DNA from 3 places in the Paenibacillus sp. B46(2026) genome. Region 3 is predicted to be linked to each of the others. Evidence: predicted binding sites of a transcription regulator. Region 3 holds the regulator's gene; each other region holds the start of a gene.
The links. The regulator Rex, encoded in region 3, represses fermentation and respiration genes when NADH is low (regulators of the CRP and FNR family bind a similar motif). The targets are predictions, from matches to a motif close to TTGTGAAATATTTCACAA.
Positions count from the first base shown of each region.

Region 1 (4,027 bases), 310 kb from region 3:
TCGGCAACGCTGGGTGGCTTAGCGGATTGAAAATTGTTGCTGTTGCCATAGTGGCCCATGCGATTCTTGGAATGGGACAGAAACTCACACCTGATAAAGTGAGAGTTACACTTGCTGTAATAACAACTGCTGTTGCTTTACTATGGACAGCCACATACAGTCAAGTGGTTCTTATTCTGTTAGCAGGATTAGTTGGGTGGTGGCTCTATCGAAAATCACCCGCTTCACAAGTTCCTGATCTTGTAGTTCCAATAAGTCGAACCGTCGCCGTGCTGTGTTTGTTCACCTTTTTCGGTCTCTTTATGGCACTCCCGGTATTGCGTCAAGTTACGGGGATTGAGTGGTTATCCTTATTCGATTATATGTATCGATCGGGTTCACTGGTATTTGGTGGAGGACATGTCGTTCTACCTCTACTGGAACAGGAATTGGTACCCAGAGGGTTGTTAAGCAAAGATGATTTTCTGGCTGGTTATGGAGCAACTCAAGCTGTGCCAGGTCCACTTTTTACGTTTGCTTCTTATCTTGGTGCCATAACAATGGGGATTACAGGTGCAATCGTTGCTACTATAGCGATTTTTTTGCCCGCCTTTTTGCTCATCGTCGGAACGCTGCCTTTCTGGAGTGCTCTGCGTAAAAATCCGCATATTCAAGGGGCTCTGACTGGGGTCAATGCAGCAGTAGTAGGCATTTTGCTGGCTGCGCTATATCAACCATTGTGGACGACAGCCATCATCACACCAGCTGATTTCTCGTTATTAAGCATATTGTTTATCATGCTTACCTTCTGGAAATGTCCACCCTGGGTCATTGTTGTAGCAGGGATTGTCGGAGGTATGTTAATAGAGTCTATTTAGGGTGGCCGAGAGGTCTCGAAAAAGGAAAGAGAGGGAGGAATCCAAGGATTCCATCCTCTCTTTTTCTTGTGAAGTATTTGGGATCTTCATACATTTCCAGTTATTTATTAAAAGATAAGGTGAAAAACAGAAATAAAGGAAATTTAGAATTATACTCCAAAAAGAACAATACGTAATATTTATTATGTAAACTAAATTAACAAACACTTTTTAAATGAAATCTTAAATCAATCTTCCCATGAAAATGGTAATCTGAATATCACAATCCAAAGGACCATTCGCATCTTCTCTCTAGAAGAAACAAATGGCCCTTTTGTGTGACCAATATCTTAATTAACAACGTTCAACGTGCTGAATTGTTCACAACATGAATGATTGCTTGATTGGATTACTCCAGTCCAGCGATCTGTTCTTTTAATTTGTTAGCAGATGCCTGGAAAGCCACCTTCTCGGTTTCATTCAACGGAAGAGGCAGAATTTCACGCACACCGTTGCGATCTACAACACATGGAACGCCTAGGTAGACATCCGAGACGCCATTGTAATCTTCGAGGAACGTCGACACGTTCAGAACGGAGCCTTCGTTGCCGAGAATTGCAGCTACAATGCGGTCCAGAGCAAGGGCGATTGCATAGGAAGTCGCGCCTTTGGCATTAATAATCTCATACGCTGCATTTTTGGTACGGTCGAAGATATCCTGTTGTGTTTCTTCATCCAGTTCCAAATCTGTTCCTGCAACGTTAGCCAGGCTCCATACCGGAACTTCGGAATCGCCATGCTCACCAATAATGTGAGCGTGAATACTGCGTGGGTCGATCCCTTTATTTTTACCAATCAGGTAACGGAAACGTGCGCTATCGAGCAATGTGCCTGAACCGATGACACGGGAAGCAGGCCATCCGCTTTGTTTCCATGAAGTATAGGACAAAATATCTACAGGATTGGTCGCGATCAGTAAAATACCATGAGAGTTCACTTCAGTAATACGCTCAATAATATCTTTGAAAATGCTTGCATTTTTCTTCAGCAGATCAATCCGGGTTTCGCCCGGCTTCTGGGAGGCACCCGCAGTAATAATAATGATATCTGCATCTTTGCAATCGGAGTAATCACCAGCCCATACTTTCACGCCACCCGTAAACGGAAGACCGTGGTTCATATCCAGCATTTCGCCGGTTGCCTTATCATGATTCACATCCACAAATACCAACTCGGACGAACGCTGTCTCAACATTAGCGTGTATCCCGTTGTTGTTCCCACCGCACCCATGCCTACAATCACGACACGACTTGGCTTCAGAGCTGTATTGTTTGTCATGTTCATATCATCTCCTTATTGAGGTATACTCCCGTCCATATTAAGGGATTCGAGCACATAACGCGAGTGTTGTCTATAAAGTATTTCACATTTCATGTCTTTTTACCAATAATACCGTCGAAAAACATATTCGGATGAAGTGGTCAAAAATGTGAAATATGAAGCCAGAGCATCGGATTAAAAGGAGTACAGGGTGGGCAATGAGCCTTTTGCACAAGGTTTGTGGTAGAATAGGAGCAGTGGATTCTGATGAATCGTAAATAAAACGCCATAGGACAGGCATGCGCGCCTGTATATTGGATGAGAGAGGTGGAACCCACTTGCGTTCGCAATGGATCAAAATCGCGCAGACAGCATTGCTGTCTATAGGTATAGTAGCCTTACTGGCTGCCTGCACCGACTCAGATCAACCGCCGGAAGCAGAACCTCCGCAGCAGCAGGAGGACGCCGGGAATACAGGGCAGACATTAACTGTCGTTCCCCCTGTGAATAGTACAGAATCTGCAGATATGGCCAAGTATCAAATACAGACCCGTTTGACCGATTTTCAGTTGCTCAATGACAACGGAGGATTGGCATGGGGGGTAACACGAAATGCGCTGCGTCTGTACTACACACAGGATCAGGGAAAGACCTGGACCAATATTTCACCTTCGGAAAATGTACAGTTTCCGGCTAACCCTAAATATGGACAAAGCATTTATTTTGTAGATCGTGCGCACGGTTGGATTGTGCGTGAAGGCATGGGTGGAACAGATACCATGGTGCTTCGCACCAACAATGGGGGCGTAACTTGGAGTCTATCTTCTCTGTCCAAGACGGATAAAGTGACTGCGATCTCATTTGTATCTCCTGAAAAAGGCTGGATTCTCACCACGGTGGATACCGCTATTGGTAAACAGGACAAGAAACTCTACTTTACGGTGGATGGTGGTATCACCTGGAACCGCATGTCATCCAGTGATGAAGATGGCAATCAGGAATCAGAAGAGATTTCCAAACGTGGATACACAACAGGGATGACTTTCTCGGATCCAAAGCATGGTTTCTTAACAGCGCTTGAGTTCGGTACACCGAAGTTGTATGTAACATCAGACGGTGGAGAGAACTGGGACACTGGACCATCTTTCTTTGATCGAAACAAATTCAACGGGTGTGGTAATTTTAGTATCAGTTCACCACAATTTTTTGGACGTGAGGCGAAGTCAGCCTGGATGTCAATGTCCTGTTCCCAAGGGGAGAGCACGACATTCAATGGATTCTTTACCACCGATGGCGGAAAAACCTGGAAGCTGTCTAATTTCACTTTAAACAAACAAACGGGTACGAATCGCAATCTTGCACCTGTATTTCTGAACGCATCAGAGGGTTGGGCGATGCAAAAGGGCATAACCTACCATACCAAGGACACGGGCAAAACATGGAGTGCTCTTCCTGCAAGCAGTGTACTGGAGAAAATTCTCGAAGACTATCCAGAGATTGTGAAGATTCAGATGGTTACCTCCAAGCTTGGCTGGATATTGGTTGAAAATACAGATGCCAAAAGGTCGCTGTTACTGCAAACGGTAGATGGCGGTGTACATTGGAAAGTACTGTGATTTGTATGGTGCTTTAAATGTGAATAGCTAGAGAAAGGAGAGGAGCCGGAAGGATCCTTTTCTTTTTTGCTTAGTTTGTGAAATAAATCACAAATAAATCCGCTAGAAGGTGATATATTTAACTCAACAAGAGAAGGAGTGATGAAGATGAGAACCAACGGTCAGACTCAATTCACGCAGGCGGATGAATTAACCAGATATATGCTTCAATTATGCTACACATGTGACGATGCCAATCGTTGTACGACAGAGGA
Region 1 is NZ_CM165907.1:3,886,860-3,890,886, reverse strand. Features, by position in the region: gene AC1S8V_RS17295 (chromate transporter) at 1-857, shown strand, start outside; gene AC1S8V_RS17290 (L-lactate dehydrogenase) at 1,246-2,175, opposite strand; gene AC1S8V_RS17285 (WD40/YVTN/BNR-like repeat-containing protein) at 2,496-3,773, shown strand; gene AC1S8V_RS17280 (hypothetical protein) at 3,921-4,027, shown strand, end outside.
Region 1: a site for Rex is predicted at 2,249-2,266, ahead of AC1S8V_RS17290 (L-lactate dehydrogenase). Genes of this name have one in related genera too.

Region 2 (4,027 bases), 2.3 Mb from region 3:
AAGGCCATGCGCAGGGTAGACATCGTCGCCTTCCGATACCGCTGACTGACCCGCAGAATAGACCCTTCGTGTGTTTTGCTCTGTCCCAATGTTTTTAGCGTTTCCAGACCACGCAAGGTATCGACAAAATGGTTGGCGAGTGCTTTGTAGGATCTGAATTGCCCGTCTATCTTCCGCTGCGCAGCAAGACCAATCAGAATCATGAACACGATCAGGATGGGGAGTGTCAGCATCAGAATAACCCCGGACATCAGATCCAGCTTGAACACATACAGCAGAATGACGATGGGTGTGAATCCTATGCCCAGCATGCGAGGGATGAATAGTTCGAGATACGTCTTGTATTGAGCTGTTCCCTCACGTGCCAGAGTAACCAGATGGCCTGTGCCCTCGGTCTTGGCATAACGCGGCCCAAGCCTGAACCACTGCTCCACCATCTGTCTTCGCAGATCGGTTCCTGTCCTCTCCGCATATCGTGATGTCACGAGTTGTAACCAGAAGGATAGAGCGTATCGGGCGGCAAAAGCAGCCAGGAACAGCAGCAGTACAGGGTACTGCTCCGTTACGGATGAACCTTCAAACAATGCCGTGATGGCCTGTGCCAGCCATTTGGCTTGCATAATGATCGTCATCGCCTGTAGCAGCACCAGCGCTGATGCCAGCGCGAGTATCGGCCGGATGCCCGGCAGCTTCAGCAGCCCCCGTCCCATATCAGTACTCCAGGTGGTGCAGCTCGTTCAGACGTTTGCGGAAGATATAATAACTCCAGATCTGATAGCCAAGAACAAACGGCAGCAATGTGCAAGCTACAATTGTCATTACTTTCAATGAATAAGCACCGGATGCTGCATTGTATACAGTCAGGTCATATGCCGCCCCAAAGGAACTCACCATCACTCTTGGGAACAGTCCGATAAATACCGAAGCAAAGGCAATCGCAATCACTGCCCCAGTCATACCAAAAGCCCAGCCTTCACGCTTCTGACGAACAAAGTATGCCGCAAGTGCAAGCGAGACTGCGCCAAGTACAACCATAATCCAGAGGGCCCAGCCGCGTACGGTGAACACATCGGTCATGAAATACGTCATTAATGCGTAAACAGCGAGCAGTGCAGCCAGCGGCAGCATCAATTTTTGCGCTGTATTCAAGGCACGCTCTCTGAGTTCCCCGACTGTCCGTAGTGAGGCAAACAGCAAGCCATGAACCAGACACAGCAGGGTTACGCTCAAGCCACCAATCACGGTGTACGGATTAACGATATCGAAGAATCCTGCACGCAACTGCATCTCCCCATCAATGGGCAGACCCTTCATCAGCGTGGCAAAGACAACTCCGAACAGGAAAGGCAGGAGCGCGCTGGAAACAACAATGATGATGTCCCATGTTTTGCGCCAGCGCTGCTGTTTCATTTTACTGCGGAATTCGAAGGCAACTCCGCGACCAATCAAGGCGAGTAACACCACTACAAGTGGCAGGTAAAAACCACTGAACAACGTCGCATACCAATGCGGGAAGGCAGCAAACATGGCGCCCCCTGCCGTAATCAGCCATACTTCGTTGCCATCCCAGAACGGACCGATCGAGTTGATCAGGGTCCGGCGTTCACGGTCCGTTTTGGCAATAATGCCTGTAGACATCCCCACACCAAAATCAAAACCTTCCAAAAAGAAGAAACCGACAAACAATACGGCAATCAGTAAAAACCACAACTCACTTAGTGACAACGGAATAACCTCCATCCACGCCGAACGGATCGGCCGATTCATCGTGATCTTCTGGCTTATCGACCGCAAATGGTCCTGCCTTGATCTCACGTACGAACAGGTATACCATCACGATACCAAGCACGGTATACGCGGCTGTGAACGCAATCGTGGAGAACAAGATCATTCCTGCGGATACGTTCGGTGAGACCCCGGCTTCGGTGGTCATATAACCAAATACCGTCCATGGCTGTCTTCCGACCTCGGTCATAATCCAACCTGATGTATTGGCGATAAACGGCAAGGATATAGCGAATACCATCAGACGCATGAACCACTTCCCAGCGACCTCCAGCTTCTTGCGCATAGCCAGAAACGTACCGTACAGAGCCAGCACAATCATTAAACCACCCGCTGCGATCATAATGCGGAAACTCCAGAACGTTGTCCGTACCGGCGGGATGTAGTCCCCCGGTCCATACGTCTGCTCATACTCCGTCTGAAGCTCCTTCATGCCTTTGACACTACCGGAGAACTTGCTATAGGACAGGTAACTGAGCAATCCGGGGATTTTGATCTCACCCGTATTCTCCTGTTTGTCCGGATCGATAAAGGCGACCACCGTCCATGGTGCCGGATCTTCTGTCGTCGTCCATGTGCCCTCACTGGCTGCCATCTTCATTGGCTGTGTCTCCACCAGATATTGCGCCTGGAAGTGCCCCGAGAAAGCGACGCCAAATGAGGAAACAAGCGCGATAATGATTGCGATATTAAACGATTTGCGGAAGATCTCCACATCCTGCTTTTTCATCAATTTGTAGGCACTGATCCCGGTTACGACGAAGGCTCCTGTCATCAATGCCCCAAAGATTGTATGTGGGAACTCGACGAGAAGCTGACCATTCGTGATGAGTGCAAAGAAATCATTCATCTCGGCTCGGCCGTTGTTGATCTCAAACCCGACAGGATGCTGCATAAACGAATTGGCTGCCAGAATCCACAGCGCGGACAAGAATGTGCCGACAAACACCAGCCAGATACAGGCCAGATGCACTTTTTTGGACAAACGATCCCATCCGAATATCCACAATCCAATAAATGTAGACTCCATAAAAAACGCGAGTAACGCTTCAATAGCCAGTGGCGCACCGAACACATCCCCGACAAATCGGGAGTACTCGGACCAGTTCATGCCGAACTGGAACTCTTGCAGAATACCTGTGACAACCCCAACGGCAAAGTTAATCAGGAACAGCTTACCCCAGAACTTGGCCATCGTTTTGTAGATCTCCTTACCCTTAACGACGTACAACGTCTCCATGATCGCAACCAACAGTACAAGACCGATGGATAGCGGGACAAAAAAGAAATGGAAAATCGTTGTAAGTGCATATTGGATTCGCGATAACATAATCGGATCCATACCGTTACCCCTTCTTTCTGTTCACTTCGCAGTATGCGTATTTGGCATTGAAGCTGCACCTTCGCTGTCTGTCCACCAAATACGTTGATGAATGTATTGTGCCAGATTACCTATTTTATACATGTGATAATTATCACAATCTACGTGTTTAGAGCAAAAAAAAGTGACCTCGGTCACACAAAAGATAAAATTCAGCCTATTATCACAGCTTGCCAACTTCATCTATTCATGGAAGATACTCATGTTTGGGACGGAACGCCCATATGTTAGTCTCAGGCAGATCATGCGAAGTGCCATGAGGGCTTTACATATGAAGGGAAAGCGTGAACCACATCCAGAGAGAATGATGCACCATAATACAGTCAAGGTGAGGTGAACAATTCATGGAAAAACCTGCGCCGTTAAGGGATACGGACCCCAAACTCAGTCCTGATGAGGCCAGTACAGCACGGTCCCCAGTCCGGTACATTCTCTTCCCTTGCAAAGGAGGCTGGTCATCCTTTCCCTACCCTGACATTGCCGCTCTCCTGTCGATCGAGGGAGATGTCTACTATGTCAGCAGCCTGACGCAAACAGAGGATGTACCTGCGGTCATCACCGTCATCTCCCTCCCTGAAGCCGAACAGCTACTGCTGGAACCTCGCACCGTAGCAGTGGTCACCCATCCCTACTGGCTAATTGCCACAGCTTCGCTGGAGCCGGAGCTGTGCATTGTCCTGCTCCCTGAGCCTGCTGGAAACGAAGCAGAATCTCCGCTATGGGAGAGCAGTATTTCCAAACTGGTCGGCATTGCCGATCTGGTGGGTACCTCCTCCGAAACACGATATATGAAGCTGTTATTCCAAGGTGTGCGCGCCATCTGGCTGGGAGGTGAAGACCCTTCACCCGCGGGTACGATGC
Region 2 is NZ_CM165907.1:6,454,783-6,458,809, forward strand. Features, by position in the region: gene cydD (thiol reductant ABC exporter subunit CydD) at 1-710, opposite strand, end outside; gene cydB (cytochrome d ubiquinol oxidase subunit II) at 712-1,767, opposite strand; gene AC1S8V_RS28600 (cytochrome ubiquinol oxidase subunit I) at 1,712-3,127, opposite strand; gene AC1S8V_RS28605 (tetratricopeptide repeat protein) at 3,511-4,027, shown strand, end outside.
Region 2: a site for Rex is predicted at 3,249-3,266, ahead of AC1S8V_RS28600 (cytochrome ubiquinol oxidase subunit I). Genes of this name have one in related genera too.

Region 3 (4,027 bases):
GGTTGCAGATCCAGTTTCAATTGTACGTCATTGCGGTTAATAGTTAATTGAACGTCTTTGACTCCATCGTACTGTGTAACCATCTTTTCAATCGGATTCTGCACAGCCACCTGACGATACACAAACCAACCTCCAAACAACAGGGCGGCTGAAATGACGGCAGTTAAAACAATAGGCAATACTTTTAGCTTCAAGTGAATTACCCCTCCCAGATTTTGGCCTAACCTACCGGCTTATTGGTATAATACGAATATGTGCACACAGACTCCTGCGAAAACTCCGACAGGATTATTTGTTTTGAATGTATCTTCGAGTACATATCTGAGTATATCACATCGTATATACAATTTCGAAGGCGAAAATATGAATAAATTATTAATTTTAACTATTTAAATCAAAAATGTTTACAGGCAATACAAAGAACCGGTTCAGTCGGATATCCGTCTGCCGGTTCTTTGTGTTTGTTCTAACTGTTTGGGAGTGTGTAGACCAGATCTACCTGTTCTCCATTGCTAAAACGATAAAAACGATAGTGGTTATGCGTACCGTCTTTATAATACACTTGCCACACATATATTCCATTCACAACTCCGGGCATGATTCTTTTAATTTCACCGGCAGGAACTTCGGAACTGAAGCGATTACGTATCTGCGTTTCGGACATGCCATTCTGCAGCAGCTCACTGTGTACAGCGTTTGCTCCTGTAGCAGGTTGATTGTTTGCATCGAATTTAACCCAGACCATAACATCCTGGTTATCTTTATTTTTGCCGATCAGGGTCCAGTAGATGTTGTCAGAGCCTTCTTTGTCTCCCCAGATGTACTTGCGCAATTCATCATAGGATGTAATGCCCAGTTGCTTCTGTGCTGCCTCTATAGCGAGCGCTTCTTCCTTGCGCTGGTCCTGCGTGACATAGACGTAATAACGCTGAAGTCCAAACAGAATCAGAACCAGTGCAAGCAGCGAAATCCATATCCACTTCTTTTTTTTCTTCAAAAGCCGAACTTCCTTTCCCTATGATGCTGTCCTGCAATTAACGAGCAAGCAGACCATCAAATGCCAATTGAGACTCACGCAAAATGCGTTCTTCATCCAGCGTCAGACATTCGCCATGTTTCACCACTTGTTTTCCATCCACCCATACGTGCTCAACATCTTTGGCAGAAGCCGAGTAGATCGTATGTGAGATCAGGTCTGTATGTGGATAGAAATGTGCCTGTTCAATGTCAAGGGCGATAAAATCAGCCTTCATGCCGACCTGAAGCGCTCCGGTATTGTTCAAGAAGATGGATTTGGCACCATATGACGTTCCGAGTAGTAACGCTTCGCCTGCTGGTACTGCTGTCGGGTCACCAGATACACCTTTGTGGATCAATGCAGCCAGTCTCATTTCCTCGAACATATCCAGGTTGTTGTTACTTGCTGGTCCGTCTGTTCCGAGTGACACGGTAACTCCTGCTTTCAGCAATGCAGGTACCCGCGCAACTCCGGAAGCAAGTTTCAGGTTACTTCCCGGGTTATGGGATACAGCCACATCATGACGGGCCAAAATTTCAATCTCTTCGTCATTCAGATGCACCGCATGTGCAACCAGAGATGGACGGGAGAAAAATCCCAGTTTCTCGAGATGTGCCACAGGACGCAGTCCATAATCAGCCACGTTCTGCTCCACTTCACGAAGCGTTTCAGACATATGTGTATGGAGAGGAAGGTTTAGGTCATTCGCGACCTGTACAAGCTTCTCTATGTAGTCAGGAGGGCATGTATATGGGGCGTGTGGCGAGATTACGGTTGTAATACGACCATCTGCCTGTCCATTCCACTCACGTGCAAACGCTGCCGACTCCTCCAGCTTCCGCAACTGCTCTTCTTCCGAGCACAGCCCGATTACACCACGTGCCAGTGCTGCTCTAACGCCGGATTGCTCCACAACTTTGGCAACTTGATCCATGTGATCATACATGTCCAGGAAAGCTGTAGTTCCGCCTTTCAACATTTCAAGCACCGATAGCGAAGTTCCCCAATATACGTCTTGTGAAGTCATTTTTGCTTCCATCGGCCACATTTTTTCCTGCAACCATACTTGCAACGCAAGATCGTCTCCGTGCCCTCTGAGCAACGACATTGCTGCATGACCATGCGTATTGATCAGACCCGGCAGGAAGAACAATCCTTTTCCATCCACTTTGGTACAATTTTTGTCTTCATCCGGCAATGTCTCACCAATATGCACAATCTTGTCATTCTCAACAACCATGTATCCTTGAACCACGTTCCATGTTGTGCCTTCATTAACGGCAAATTTGCCGTTGTGGATTACCCATCTATTTGTTGTCATCTTCCTCGTCGTCCTTTCCAGTCTCCAAGTAATAGGCCAAACTAAGCAGATCCGTTGTAAAGTCAGCATGGTGAATGCGGATATGCGGCGGTGTTTTTAGAATTGTTGGTGCAAAATTAAGGATCGCTTCGATTCCGGATTCAATAAGCTGATCGGCTACATTTTGGGCTTCCGTATCCGGAACCGTGATAATTCCGATGCGGATGTTATCCGTTTTCACCGTTTCCGTCAATTCATTCATTGGTTTCACCGTCAAACTGTTGATTTGACTACCAATCTTCGGTCCGTATGCATCGAATACAGCAACAATCTTCATGTTGTCTTTCAGATATGCGTTGTAGTTGGACAAGGCCTGTCCGAGATTACCCGCGCCTACCAGAGCTACATTAATTTGCTGATCGATCTTGAGGATGTGACGAATTTTCTCGATCAAATAGGATACATCATACCCGATCCCTTTACGACCAAAATCACCGAAGTAAGCCAGGTCTTTTCGAATTTGGGCCGGATTCAGATCCAGCCTCTGTCCAAGCTCTTGAGAAGAAACAGTAGCCACCTCACGCTGATGCAACTCGCTCAAATAACGCAAGTATACAGGCAGACGTCGTACCACCGCTTCCGAAATTTTATCCGATTTCATTCTTGCTCCCCCTTACCAAGGCCACGATAAAATAATAGATGAAAAGATGAGCATCCTGTATAAACTCAAAGATAAACGTGACATTTAATACAGAATGCTCCTTGTAATTTAGGTTATAAGTTCTTACATGCAACTGTTTCAATCGGATACGGAAATATCTAATAAAGTTTAACGCCAAACGATAGTGTCATGCAATGATATAACGAACAAAACAACCCTTATTCTTGTTCTTTAGCAGGTTTTTCCAACCACTCGGTAATTCGTGGAACCATCTGTTCCGTGAGCATATGCTCCATTTTGGGACCAGGTAATGAATATAAAAAGAATTTACCATAATACGCTTCAATCACCCGTGTATCATAAACAATGACAATGCCTCTGTCCTTCGCTGTACGCACCAAACGGCCAAATCCCTGCTTGAAACGAATGACCGCTTGCGGCACAGACAGTTTCAAGAATGGATTTTTCTTTTGTTCTTGTAGCAACTCACTCTTGGCTTCCACCAACGGATGATTCGGTGGCTGGAAAGGCAATCGCACAATAGCGAGACAGGTTAATGCATCACCAGGGATATCTACACCCTCCCAGAAGCTGCTTGTGCCCAGAAGTACTGTAGCTTTGGCCTCCTGGAACCTGCGAGTCAACTTGGAGCGGCTTCCACTGTCCACGCCTTGGCCCAGCAACGAGATATCGTTACCAGACAAAGCCTCCTTCAGCGGATCATAGACCTGTCGCAGCATCTTGTAAGAAGTAAACAGAACCATCATGCGTCCACGAGTGGCAATTGCGGTCTCTGCGAGTGACTGCACCAGCATATTGACAAAGTGCGCATCACCCACACTGCCCTTCACACTCGGAAAATCACGCGGAATCACGAGAAGTGCCTGATCGCGATAGTTGAACGGTGATGGCAGCATCGACGTTAACAGTCGATTATTCTCGGAGGCTTCCTGCAAGCCAAGCTGTTCAATCATGAACTGGAATGACTTATCCACAGAAAGCGTAGCCGATGTAAGCACAACACTTTTCTTTTTATCAAAAAACAAAT
Region 3 is NZ_CM165907.1:4,197,437-4,201,463, forward strand. Features, by position in the region: gene AC1S8V_RS18675 (hypothetical protein) at 1-194, opposite strand, end outside; gene AC1S8V_RS18680 (hypothetical protein) at 467-997, opposite strand; gene AC1S8V_RS18685 (amidohydrolase) at 1,035-2,339, opposite strand; gene AC1S8V_RS18690 (redox-sensing transcriptional repressor Rex) at 2,326-2,979, opposite strand; gene dinG (ATP-dependent DNA helicase DinG) at 3,198-4,027, opposite strand, start outside.